Symmachiella macrocystis: one gene and its partner. The protein of the gene in region 2 binds, or shares a complex with, the protein of the main gene of each other region. Links are inferred from orthologs where the notes say so. Each region holds a gene or a part of one and is shown on either strand. Other genes may lie near its edges.

Region 1 (6,645 bases), 2.0 Mb from region 2 along the record:
TTTGGCCGTTTTGATGAAGGATTACGGAAATCGGAGGGAGATATCATGGTACCGAAATAAATCGATCCCCGCGCGTCTTTGCAGGCGGCGGGGACCGAGGAATTGCGTGTTCGGCAAATAAGCATTGAGACCAGCAAGTAGCTGGCAGCCGGTTTAAGCGGCAGCAGCGACTTGCGCCTGTGCCAGTTCGACCAGTTCGTCGAAAATCTGCGGCTGGTGGATGGCCAACTCGCTGAGCGATTTGCGGTTCAGGGCAATCTCGGCTTTGAGCAAGCCATTGATAAACCGGGAATAGCTCATGCCCCGACTGCGGCAGGCAGCGGTGATCCGCGTGATCCACAGTCTGCGCATATCACGTTTCCGCACGCGGCGATCGCGATACGCAAATGCCCGTGAGCGGACGAGGGTTTCCTTGACCGTACGGGTCAGGTTTTTACGGCCCCCGAAATTACCGCGGGCCTCTTTGAATAACCGTTTTTTGGCACGCCGACGAGCGGCGCCTTTGCGAACTCTCATGACTCTAAACTACCTGTTGTCTAAATTGTGCCGCAATGTGACTTGAGCGGATTACCGGGAGTGCGTCCCGGCTCGTAGATCATCTGTATTAGCCAGCATGAATTGCCCAGCAGTATTGTGCTGAAAAGGCTGAGCGAGCCTTGGCGCCTTGTCCACCAAGGTGGCCCGCCCACAATCCAATACGGCAATTCTGAAAAAACGCGCGTCGTTAGCTGCTAGGCCGCAATGCGGCTTGAATCAGCTTCGCCTCTGCGCCGACGAGCACACCATCCTGACGCAAATCGCTTTTGCGCTTGGAGGTCTTTTTCCCTAAGATATGTCCACGAAAAGCCTTGCGATGCTTGGCTTTCCCTGTAGCGGTCACTTTGAACCGCTTCTTAATTCCCTTATGTGTCTTCTGCTTGGGCATGATCCCGCCGCCAGAGTCTATGAAAAATTGGTTTGAATATCTTCAGAAGTCGCGGATTATAGCGGACTTCCGTTTCGGAAAGCCAGCCTGCGCGTGCAAAAAAAACGTTTGCCGCTCGAGGAATCTCTAGCTGGACCCCGAAAATCACCCCACAGTCATCCCCTTGATCGGCACAAATGCCTGATCCACCGCCGGATTTCACTGCTGAGTCGCCAAAAAACCTAGTGTTTTGGCTCGGTTGAATTCTTGGCTAGGGTGCCACTGGCTTTGCCAGTGCAAAACGAAATCTCGAAAGTACTTGCAAAGCACTGGCGGAGCCAGTGGCACCCCAAATCTTGAGTTTGTCAGAGCACTAGAACCCGTTTCAAAACCCAGTCGCGCTTGTCCCGGTTACCTGCTGTTCGGTGTCAGCGGGACGCGTCTGACGGTTTTGAAACGATTGCTTGTCTCCGCCGGGGGTTAGGACGCCCGCGGAGCCAAGATTGCGCTCATCTGGTTCCGGCCTTCCATGCTGGGGAATTTCTCAACCTTCGCAATATCGTCCAAGTTTTCGATAATGCCATTGAGGATCTCCATGCCTCGGTCCTTGTGCGCCAATTCGCGACCGCGAAAAATGATGTTCACCTTGACCTTGTCGCGTCCTTGCAAAAACGTGCGTGCACGTTTGACCTTGAAGTCGATGTCGTGGTCGCCCGTTTTGGGGCGGACCCGAATTTCCTTCAGTTGAACGTGATGCTGCTTGGAGTTTTTGGCCAGCCGTTTTTTCTGTTCGTACTTAAACTTCCCGTAGTCCATGATGCGGCAAACGGGAGGGCGTTCGTTCGGAGCAACCTCTACAAGGTCCAGGCCTTCGTCATACGCAACTTGCTGTGCGTCGGCTGTGGGGATAATTCCTAGCATTTCCCCCGTATGACTCACAACCCGCACTGGTGTAATGCGGATTTGATCGTTGAGTCGATGACTTGTGTCGATAGTTTGTGTCCTTTTCAGTTTGAACTAGGCAACTCATGGTAAAAAATACGTCTGAACTTTTATCGTGCCGCTACGCCCGGATGTGCGTCTACGACACTCCTTGAATTGTCAGGTGCCACAACCCCGTATGCGGTCTCTAACGATCTATTCGCCAAACCCGCACCGTTCTTAACAACCTGACAAGCAAGAACGATTGTACAACTCTGAGGATATTTTGACCCCTAAACCTCACTCCGTCAAGGACTTGCCCACGACATCTTGAGCCTTGCCGGAGAAAAATGTCGCTGTAGGACGACTCTCCTGAGCCCTGCCAGTGGCTAAAACTCATGTCGCTGCTTGTGCCTGCGGTGGTTTTGTCGCTGCGACACTCTTCAGTTTCTCCTCGACGATATCCTCCGGCGCACGGATCGCTTCCCCAATCTGTACGGCGGTATACCCTTTGTAGGAGCCGGGTTGCGCGTAAAACTTCGGTACGCCCTCGATGTCGACCTGCAAAGGTTCCGATTTTTCGGTGCCGGTGGGAATAACGTCCCCGACAGCCATATTCAGTAGGTCACTGTTGGTTAAGTGCGTCTCTGCCAATCGAACCACCAGGTTGACTTTTGCGTGGTTGACCCCCGATTCGAGGTTCATCGACTGCCGCGCATCGGCCTGTTTTTGCGTGTAGGTGGACCAGGCATTGGACGAAAATTTGCCGGCCAACGGTTCGATGGTATTAAACGGGATGCACAAATTCATAATGCCCCGCATTTCACCCATCGTGATTTCGAAGCTGATCAACACGATGACCTCGTTGGGCGGCACGATCTGCACTAGTTGTGGATTGCTCTCCACCTGGCTGATTTTCGGATCCAATTGGCAAATCCGTGCCCAGGCGTTTTTTAATGCTTCGATGGCCAAGTTGGTGATGCGGCTGGCAAGTCGTACTTCGATTTCTGTCAGCGGCCGTCCCGGCAATTTTTGTGTCGAATCCCGTCCGCCCCCCAAAAGTCGATCAATGATCGGAAACACAATGGACGGGTTCAGATCAAGAATGATATGCCCTTCCAATGGTTCGGCCGTCAGCAAATTGAAGCAGGACGGGTTCTCTAAGCTGTAAACGAATTCGCTGTAGGTCAATTGGTCGACGCTGATCAGCTTGACTTCCACAATTGTCCGTAGCATCCCGCTCAGCGCAGCACCGAATTCCCGACCAAAACCTTCGTGTAGCGCTTGAAAGCCCCGCATCTGCTCTTTGCTGACGCGTTCGGGACGCTTGAAGTCATAAATGCTGACTTGGGAATTCGGATCATCCGCGCGCTTTTGACGGACCTGCACACCCGGATCCAGCGCCGATAACAGCGATTCCACTTCTGATTGGCTGAGTACGTCTGCCATCCTTGGCCTCCACCCATTGCCGTCTACCGATTCGAGGGGTACCTTACTCTCGAATCTGCCCCGCGCCTTGCACGAGGTATTTATAACTGGTCAATTCCCGCAAGCCGCACGGCCCGCGGGCATGAAATTTATCGGTGCTGATGCCAATCTCGGCTCCCAAACCGAATTGACCACCATCGTTGAATCGCGTGCTGGCATTCACAATCACCGCGGCCGAATCAACCGCCGCGCAAAAACGTCGCGACGCCGCCAAGTCGTTGGTGACGATCGCTTCGGTATGCCGCGAACTGAACTCTTCGATATGATCGATGGCTGCCTGCAAGTCATCGACCACCTTGATGGAAATAATCAGGTCTAAAAACTCATCGGCGAAATCTTCGCGTGTCGCCGGGACCGCACCCGGCATGAGCGGTAACGAACGTTCGCAACACCGCATTTCGACGCTCTGCTCGGCGAACTTTGCCGCCATTTGCGGCAGAAATGTCTCCGCCACATCGCGATGTACGAGCAGGCTTTCGGCCGCATTGCATACGCCAGGGCGATGGCATTTGCTGTTGATCACGATACGCAGTGCTGTATCCAAATCCGCTGCCCTGTCCACATAGACGTGGCAATTTCCATCGTAGTGTTTAATGACCGGCATTGTCGCTTCGGCGGCGACGCGTTCGATCAGTGCTTTGCCGCCACGTGGAATCGTCACGGAGATCTTGTCGCTCTGCCGCAGAAAATGCCCCACCGCTTCTCGGTCGGTCGTTTCCACGAGTTGGACAGCCTGCTCAGGCAATCCCACATCGCCGAGCGCTTCTTGCAGAATTGCATAAAAAGCTTGGTTGCTGTGAAAGGCCTCTTTGCCTCCCCGTAGAATCACCGCATTGCCGCTTTTAACGCACAGCGCGGCTGCATCGACTGTGACATTGGGCCGCGATTCATAGATGAAAAAGACCACTCCCAGTGGAACGCGGACTTTGAGAACCTCCAACCCGTTGGGGCGGATGTTGCTGTCGATGACCTCCCCCACCGGATTGGACAACGCAACGACTTCCTCAAGTGCTGTCGCAATTCCTTCTAATCGATCGGGCGTGAGTCGCAATCGGTCAACGGCCGCGGCATTCAGTCCATAATCCGGTGCCTGGGCAATGTCCTGTTCGTTGGCGGCCAAAATCTCGTCGCCGCGCGAACGAATCAGCTCCGCTGACCGGCGCAGCCAATTATCCTTTTGACCCCCGCTCGCCAGCGCTAAACCCCGCGCAGCTTGTTGCGCACGTTCAGCGACTTCGCGCGTGTACGATTTTAAGTCCGGTATTTCTGCTGTTGTCGCTACATTCACCGCTGTTTCCACCCGAGTTCCGCTTGTCTTAAAACGTTCGTTTTGAGATCAGCCTGCGCAGAGACCTTCCACGCGTGCATCGATCAGCACTTTCTGGCCTAGCAAATTGACCTCGATTGCTTCATTAGTGAGTATCGAGAAACTCCGACTTTCTGTCAACGCGGCTTAGCGCCTGTCCAGCCGCCGCGCAGGCACAATACTCCGTCCGAAAAGACACAGAAATGGCTGTATGGGTTCCCTCATTGTGTATAGGTGTGGTCCCCATTTGGACTTGTTCCGGAGCCGATCGCAGCGGATAATTGGTGAAGAAACCAAGGAAATGCTGTTTTTTTGGGAACAAGCCCCCATGTCTCACGCAGTCGACTCCATTGCCGCCGACTGGACCGCGGTTGACTTAGCGGCACGCTACGGCGCAATCCCGCTATCTCGAATCCGGCTCCCACACGACTCCGACCCAGCTACCGAGGAGGACGTGGTCGACATCCATGACCGCGAAAATCGTCTGTATGAATTGGTCGACGGCGTCTTGTTGGAGAAAACTATGGGAACCTATGAGTCGTATATTGCGATGTTGCTTGGCCAGTTCCTAGGCGATTTCATTCGACAAAATAATCTCGGAATTTTATTGGGGGCGGACGGTATATTACGGCTCGCGCCTGGTTTAGTCCGGATTCCCGATGTCTCCTTCATTGCTCGGCATAAACTTCCCGACGGCAAAGTCCCCCGCACGCTTGTGGCGACTTTGGTTCCTGATTTGGCGATCGAAGTCATCAGTAAAGGGAATACGGCCGAGGAGATGCAGGAGAAACTTCGCGATTATTTTGAGGTCGGAGTCGGTCTCGTGTGGTATGTCGACCATTTGCGGAAACAGGTCCGCGTTTACACAGCGGTCGATCAGGAACAAATTGTCGGCATCGAGGAAAGTCTTGATGGCGGCGACGTGCTCCCCGGTTTCACATTGCCCGTTTCCAGCATCTATGCCGAATGAAATATTCAGTTGCTGCGAGATCTCAAAAGTCGCCGCGTCATGCTACGTGACTTAGAGACCCGGGAGTGGATATTCCGGCACGCTGAGTCCCAAGCGGCCCACTTCCTTCAAGCGTTGCCAGCCGCGCGTGACCAACTCCTCTTCGCGGCGGCGGGCTTCGTCATCCATGTATTGTTTGCTGAAATCGCCCTCAACCGAAACCGGCGGGAACTTGTCGTCGACAATGAACTGCGATAGCACGGGATTGCAGTGGAGATGACGTTCGGGTTCGCGATGCAGCGCTGCGATTTCAACCCGGCCAATCACGTAACGCAGATACAGATCGCTGTCCGTGATGCCGGGAACGGCTTGGCCGCAGACTTCGCACAAGTACCCTTGATCGCATTTGGCCATAGCAAGTTAACCGTCCGCCTCATCGAATTCGTCAAACTCTTCGGCGAGTTTCTCGACAATGTCTGGCCGATCATCCAATGATTCTTCAATGGAATACCGGCCCTCCGTCCAACGGAAAAAATCGATCTGTTGGCAACGCCGACTGCAAAACGGCAGTGTCTTGGACTCAGCTGCTTCGACGGCAGAGACAGCTTTATTGCAGATCGGACAAGTCATGAGTTGAATCATCGCACGAATTTCCCGGATTCAAAAACGGCGGATACTGGCAAGACGACTTCCCCGCCAAAATTGTCGCCGCAACGATCGTGCGGCGTCAAGCGCGTTTTCAAAACGGGGGGGAGTGACGAGCGATTGCCGGGGACAACACCCGTTACGACTCGTGCCGACTTTAATCGCTCGACTTGCTGCTTCCAGACGAATCCGAAGAACTGGCCTTTGTGTCGGATGTGCTTGACTTCGATTCAGTTTTTTTCTGCGACGCGGTCTTATCCGCACTGGCAGCTTTCTTGTACGAATCGCTGCGGTAGTCCGTTTCGTAGAAGCCCGAGCCACGGAAAATGATTCCGCCGCCCGAACCGATCATCCGCTCCGCTTTTAATTTGCCGCACTCGGGGCATTTGCGGATCGGTTTTTGCTTCATCGAATGGAACACTTCCCACTGAT
Region 2 (6,520 bases):
CGAAGATTACGATGCCGGTTTTTAACATAGTGGCACCTCATCTCGATTCGTGGCGGACCAACTGTCCTCGAGTTCGCGTTGGGCGCGTCGTTCTTGGAGTTGCGAATACTCCGCCAGTTGCTTTTCCTTTAGATTCTCCAGAGCTTTGACATCCTGGTCAGCTTTGACCAATGTTTGACGGCAGATTTCGATCTGCGCAGCAACGAGGCTTTGTTGATGTTCGATGCCGGCGATTTCCGAGGTCAGTTGTCCGGCAAAATACCGCCGCGCCGCTGTGGCGTCGATGTTCATGTCGCGTGACGAATTCAGATCGCGCAGCTCCTGCAATTGCCCGAGACGTTGCTGCACAACGCGCTGCATTTCAGCTGCTAACTCCGCATCGTGGCTGAGGATTGACGCCAACGCTTGGCGGCATTGGTCCCGTCGGCCTAGACGCATGTTGAGCAACGTTTCAAGTTTGAACTGAAATTTCGGCACGGTCGTGACTTATCTCAAATTGTGTAGGGAGAACAATGCCCGGTTGTTAAATTTGCGATGTTGGTTAAATACTGAATTTCGTGTCGTCACGCCGAAGCCGCGTGTGTTTCGTCTCCGGCAGGACTGTTTTGCAGCAATGATTCACGGACTTGGGACAACTGCAACAACTGCTCGATCGTGCTGTCCAAGGCCGCAGATTCGGACATTCCTTGTTGCAAAAACTGTTGAATCGCCTCACGCATTCTCAAACTCACGTCGACCTGTTGGTTCGAGCCGGATTGATAAGCTCCAATCGAGATGAGGTCCTCAGATTCCCGGTAGGCGGCTAGCAGTTGTTTCAAGCCATCAGAGGCAGCGCGATGCTGGTCGGTCGTTACGTCGGGCATCGACCGGCTGATACTGGCCAAAACATCGATCGCCGGCCAATGCGCCTGATGCGCCAGCTTTCGAGATAGCATGATGTGTCCGTCAAGGATGCCGCGTACTGTATCTGAGATCGGCTCATTGGCATCGTCAGCTTCAACCAAGACAGTGTAAAAACCGGTAATGCTCCCCCGATCGTTACGTCCGCTACGCTCCAACAGTCGCGGCAACAGGGCAAAAACACTCGGCGGATAACCCCGCGTCGCTGGAGGTTCGCCAGCGGCTAGTCCAATTTCTCGTTGGGCTAGCGCGAAACGGGTCACGCTGTCCATCATCAACAGGACGTCTTTTCCTTGATCTCGAAAGTGTTCCGCTACCGCCGTTCCAACAAACGCCGCCCGCAAGCGTTGTAGCGCCGGCGCATCGCTGGTTGCGACGATCACCACACTACGGGCGAGTCCTTCGGGTCCCAGATCCTTTTCAATAAATTCCCGGACTTCTCGTCCCCGCTCACCCACCAAGACGACCACGTTCACGTCCGCTGTACTGTTGCGGGCCATTTGTCCCATCAACACACTTTTGCCTACGCCACTGCCGGCAAAGATCCCCAACCGTTGCCCTTTGCCGGCGGTTAATAATCCATCGATCACCCGCACACCGGTTCCCAAAGGCGTATCGATGCGCGGACGCTTTAAGGGAGAAGTCGCCTCAGCGTGGATCGGCGCACGATGCGGTAAGGCGGCCGGGACGCCGGAGTCAATGAACCGTCCCCGACCATCGAGCACGCGTCCAAGTAATTGGTCACCGACGCGAATGCCGGGAACGCTCTGTACCATGGTGACGCGATTGCCGCGGCGGATGCCGGTCAGTTCGTCGTACGGTAACAACAAGGTATGCTCGCCTTGAAAACCGATGACCTCGACCTCAACGCTGCGGCCACTTTCGGTGGCAATTTTACAGACCGATCCCAACGGAGCCGGAAAGTCGCTGACGGCAACCGTCAACCCGACGATCTTCGTCACACTGCCGGACAACCCGACCGGCAAGATGCGTTGAATTTGTTCTTCCAGTGCAAGCATGATGGTGACTTCTTCGGTGGGGAGTGGCTGGGGGCCGGAAAAATATTCCCCGCTGCTGCCGGGGAAGGCGCGTTCAATGCTGTTTGTTTAGACGCTGTCGTCTAACAATTCCTGAGCAATGCGGGCGAGTTTAGTTTCGAGGCGCGCGTCGACTTGGCCATGCTTGGTATCCACCACACAGCCTCCCGTGGTGACGTGTGGATCAGCGACAATTTCGGCCGTTCCTGCGGTGGAAACGGTCGCCACTAGTTCGTCGCACCAGTCGCCCAGGTGGTCCGCGTCATCGGGATTCAAGCGAAGTTTGATTTGTGGATTACCAGCCGCTAGTTCCAGCGCCTCGCGGATGGTCTCTTGCACGAGTTCTGGACGCTGCTGCAATTCCGCATGCAGTAGTTTTTCGGCGATTGCCACACTGAGTTGAATGGCCGTGTTCTGCCAAGTGGTCAACCAACGATTGCGTTCGGTGTTGAGCGCATCTACGGCGGCTTGTATTACGGGTAAGGCTGCATCTAATCGTTGGGTCGACAGTTCGTCCGCTTTATCGGCGATCGCCTTTTGCTGGTCTTTGAGCCCTTCTTCGTGCCCGGCGGACAGTCCCTGTGCGTGCCCTTGCTCCTGGGCTTCGGCACGCAATTGTTCGGCTTCACCGCGCGCGTCGAGCAAAATCTGCTTTGCCTGTGCGCTAATCTGTTCGATGTACTGATCGCAGCGTTGGCGCAAGTCTTCGTAATTGAACGCGACCTTTGAGCCGATGTTGCGCGCGTCGTGGGCTTTAAGTAGCCGAGAGGGTTGTGTGGCCGGCATAGGGTCGAGGTGTCTTTGCTAATATGTTTGAAGTGGAAAACAGAAAGTTTGCCACGTGCAGTCGGTGATTGGAGAGGCCTTACGTAATGAGTTGTTCCGCTTCGTTTCCGGAGGCGACGGTAATTTCGCCGCTGTCTTCCAAACGGCGCACTGTGTCGACAATTTGTTGTTGCATGGCTTCGACGTCGCTGAGTTTGACGGGACCTAAATAGTCCATTTCTTCTTGCAGCATGGCAGCAGCCCGTTGCGACAGGTTGCCCATGATTTTTCCTTTGAGGTCCTCCGAAGCGCCTTTGAGTGCCAATGCCCATTGGCTGTTGTCCACTTCCTTGAGCAGCGATTGCACGGATTTGTCGTCGAGTTTGAGAATGTCATCAAACACGAACATCAGTCGTTTGATCTCGTCGACCAAATCGGGATTGTCCTGTTCGAGATTTTCGAGGATGCCTTTGTTGGTCATGCGATCCGTAACGTTAAGAATTTGTGCAACCGATCCGACTCCGCCCGCTTTTTCCATCGATTGGCTAAACATCGTTCGCATCCGGGCGTGCAAGCTGCTTTCCACGTCACGAATCACTTCTGGGCTGGTTTGTTCCATCGTGGCAACGCGGCGAACAACATCCAACTGCTTATCCGAGGGCAGTCGCCCCAGCACTTCGGCAGCCAAGCCCGATGGCAAGTGCGACATGATGAGGGCAATCGTCTGGGGATGTTCTTCGATAATGAAGGTGATCACATTCTCCGCCGAGACCTTATGCATAAAGCCAAACGGCACCGAACTCATGGATTGCCGCAAGGAATCAATGATTTCAGACGCCTCGTCTTTTCCCATCGACTGTTCGAGTAAAGCATAAGCGTGTTCAATGCCGCCGGATTCAATATGCCGCCGCGCTCGTCCTTGCAGATAGAACTCCTCCAGGACGGCTTCTTGTTCCTCTTGGGTGACGTCGTCCAGTCGCGCGATTTCCAACGCAACCTGTTCGATTCCGTCCTTGGTGAGTTGGCTCATAATCTCAGCCGACATCGCCCGATCCAGGCTCAGTAGGAGCACGGCCGCCTTGCGGATTTTTTTATTGTGTGATTCGCTAGTGGGATGCATATTGGTGAAACGCCGAATTGGAAATGGAGAGGCGAGAATGACCAGTTCAGTTTACGGATTAGCTGGAGAGCCATTTGTTCAGGACTGCCGCAGCCATCTCGGGATTGTCTTTGACAAGAAGTTGCACATCATCTCGACGCGAGGGGGGCAGGACTTCCACCTCGCGAACCGGTTCTTCTGGTTCATCCGGTTTGGGAGGATTCAAAATGGCCTCAATATCCGGTTCCGGCGCGGGTGGTACGGCTTTCATGCTGCGATTGAGCATAAACAACGCCGCCAATGCGAATAGGCCCAAGCCAACACTACGGCCGTAGGAATTCACCATCCCGCCTGCGGTATCCATGATTCCCGGTCCTTCCACCACTTCAGGAGACGACCACGGCGCACGGATCACGGTCACCAACGATGTCGGGTCTTCACTGGGAGGAGCGGTCACCAGCTTAGAGACCAATTCCGTCACGCGCGGTTTAATTTTTGTTTCTTCAGCCGTGACCTTGGCTTGATACGCCGCCTTATCTTCCTCCGAAGCCTCAGATCCCGGGGCAAGGATACCGTCATCTGCCAAGCGCTCTCGATAATAGCTTTCGGGAATGGTAATCGTGGCGGTCGAGGAGACTGGTCGCAGACCTTGAATCACACCGTACGATTCCTTGCCACCAGTGATGCTGTTCTTCTGGGATTCATCGAGTTGAAATTCCCGCTCCTGCGCCGGTTTCGCGGTGGCACGAACTTCGAGAGGTGTATTGCCCACGACGCCCGGTTGGTCACTCCGTTTGTTCTCGCGAGAATTCTCCGTTTTGGACAACGTCGTTTGTTCGATCACGATCGGCTTGGCGTCATAAGAAACGGTGCGTTCCGTCGTGGCTTCTTCTTTTTCCAGTTTGACGGCAACGGTCACCACCACACCGCGAATGAAGCTCAGCGCGCTTTGAATTTTTTCCTGCAGCAACGATTCTTCTTCGTTGCGGCGTTGGAAATACATATCGTTGGAGTCAATGTCCTGAGGATTGTATGCGCGATTTGTGCCCAAGTTGATCACGGAAACGCTGTCGGGACTAATACCGACCGTACCGGCAACCAAGACTTGCATTGACTTGCGTTCGTGAGGCATCAACTCGCGGTCCCCCGCCATCCGCACCGAGACGATTCCGGTACGGGATTTACTCGGACCGAAATGTCGTTGGCGTTCCTTTGGCGGCCAGTTTACCGTGGCCTCGTGGACACCATCCATGTTGAGAATTTGTTGGCGGACCTGTTTTTTGCGGCCCTCTTCGGTTTTTTCTTTGCGTGCATCCCCCGACGACCAGGGGCTTTCATCCTGCAACACGTTGATGACAATATCCGAGATTTCCGGCGGAAGCCCGCCCTGCCCTGCGAGTGCTTTGGAAAATTCCGCTTCGCGCCCCTTGGGGACGACGATATCGATGCCTTCCAGATCCCAGCCCGACAAACCGGTGGAAACCATCGCTCTGTGCACCGATTGCAGCTCGTGCGGTTTCAGAGCGATCCCGGGGAATAACGGCACGTGATCCGACCCCGAGCCTTTGTAGGAATAGATCAGCGGCGCCGCGATCAGCAGCGCCACGATCATCGTGTACGTTCCTTTTTGGCTGGGGCTAAAGGACTGCCACAGATCGCCGATCTGTTTGAATATGTTTTGAATGCCGTCCATGGCGTTTATTGAAGTTTTCTAGGTGAAGAGAAGAGCGAGTGAGAACAACTGCGGTTTTTTATCAGCGGTTAAAACCGCATGTCCTTGATTTCGTTGTAGGCGTCGACCATCTTGTTGCGAATTTGGATCATCGTACGGAACGCCAATTCCGCTTTTTTCATAGCCATCATGGCGTGGACCTGAGTGTCCTCATCACTGACGAGCGACGACTCAATGGCCGCATAGGCTTGCTTTTCCTGCATGCCGACCTGGTTGATGGAATTCAATAAAGCTTCTTGAAAATTAACCTGCGGCGCATCGGCACCGGCTGCGCCGCCGACAGCGCCCCCAATGGGCGCGTGCGGCATTTTCGGCATGGCCGGAAACAAGTTCGATTGAAATCCACCAATGGAACCGGGCATCGTCTGTTTCAATTAAAAGGGGTGGTTGGATGAAGCGTTAGAAATGAATCAAGGCCTTGCAACTAAGCCAGGATCTCCAGCGATTTGTTGAACATGGTTTTGGACATTTCCACAGCCGAGATATTCGCTTCGTACGCACGACTGGCGGCGATGGCGTTGACGAATTCGGTCACGATATCAAACGCGGGATACGCCACCATACCGGTTTCCTTGTTCGCGTCGGGATGGCCGGGATCGTAGACCATTCGTGGCGGCGATTCATCCAGTTTGACTTCGTAGGACACCGGCACACCGCGGGTCATCCCGTCACTTTGTGATGTGTCGGCACTGAAGTTGACGTACCGCCGCTGATACGAGCCGCCATCAGGTTCGCGAGTTGTGTTCACGTTGGCGATATTGCCGGCAATGGTATTCATCCATTGCCGCTGGGCGGTCAAGCCGCTGGTGCTGATGTCGAGTGTTTTGAACATGGTTTTGCCGTTAAGAAAAAAAGTGTTAGACCCGTTCGGAAATCACTTGCTGTAACAAGGCCATTTGAGCATTAATGAATTCGATCGCGTAACTTTGCAGCATCCCGTTTTTAGTCATCTCCATCGCTTCTTCTTCGATGCTGCGATTGTTGCCG

The links.
Region 1: the proteins of fliG (region 2) and fliM are in contact, whole or in part, in a crystal structure (PDB 4QRM), measured with the Thermotoga maritima proteins. The link is inferred for Symmachiella macrocystis from one-to-one orthologs. Residues at the interface, in WP_004082903.1 of Thermotoga maritima: Phe122, Ser125, Glu126, His127, Pro128, Gln129, Thr130, Val133, Glu157, Arg161, Leu164, Leu165, Arg167, Ser169, Glu171, Val172, Glu175, Ile176, Asn179, Lys182; in WP_004081085.1 of Thermotoga maritima: Tyr124, Leu127, Asp128, Ile130, Met131, Gly132, Gly133, Pro134, Glu136, Pro139, Arg141, Thr144, Glu145, Ile146, Glu147, Ser149, Ile150, Lys153.

Annotation. Positions count from the first base shown.
Region 1 is NZ_SJPP01000001.1:4,129,072-4,135,716, forward strand. The notes cover bases 1,249-4,180. They hold fliM (flagellar motor switch protein FliM), read right to left. Parts: upstream 3,275-4,180; coding sequence 2,222-3,274; downstream 1,249-2,221. Other genes in these bases: infC (translation initiation factor IF-3), read right to left, coding at 1,385-1,915; CA54_RS16155 (glutamate-5-semialdehyde dehydrogenase), read right to left, coding at 3,318-4,180. Outside these bases: rplT (50S ribosomal protein L20), read right to left, coding at 154-516; rpmI (50S ribosomal protein L35), read right to left, coding at 725-925; more of CA54_RS16155, read right to left, coding at 4,181-4,601; CA54_RS16160 (Uma2 family endonuclease), read left to right, coding at 4,948-5,589; CA54_RS16165 (hypothetical protein), read right to left, coding at 5,641-5,982; CA54_RS16170 (DNA gyrase inhibitor YacG), read right to left, coding at 5,989-6,210; CA54_RS16175 (FmdB family zinc ribbon protein), read right to left, coding at 6,371-6,645. UniProt on the Bacillus subtilis protein: One of the proteins that forms a switch complex that is proposed to be located at the base of the basal body.
Region 2 is NZ_SJPP01000001.1:2,153,554-2,160,073, forward strand. What follows is about bases 1,813-4,619. They hold fliG (flagellar motor switch protein FliG), read right to left. Parts: upstream 3,823-4,619; coding sequence 2,803-3,822; downstream 1,813-2,802. Other genes in these bases: CA54_RS08425 (FliI/YscN family ATPase), read right to left, coding at 1,813-1,919; CA54_RS08430 (FliH/SctL family protein), read right to left, coding at 2,007-2,723; CA54_RS08440 (hypothetical protein), read right to left, coding at 3,881-4,619. Outside these bases: CA54_RS08415 (hypothetical protein), read right to left, coding at 1-28; flagellar export protein FliJ, read right to left, coding at 22-477; more of CA54_RS08425, read right to left, coding at 564-1,812; more of CA54_RS08440, read right to left, coding at 4,620-5,494; CA54_RS08445 (flagellar hook-basal body complex protein FliE), read right to left, coding at 5,563-5,895; flagellar basal body rod protein FlgC, read right to left, coding at 5,958-6,365; CA54_RS08455 (flagellar basal body rod protein FlgB), read right to left, coding at 6,391-6,520. UniProt on the Bacillus subtilis protein: One of the proteins that forms a switch complex that is proposed to be located at the base of the basal body.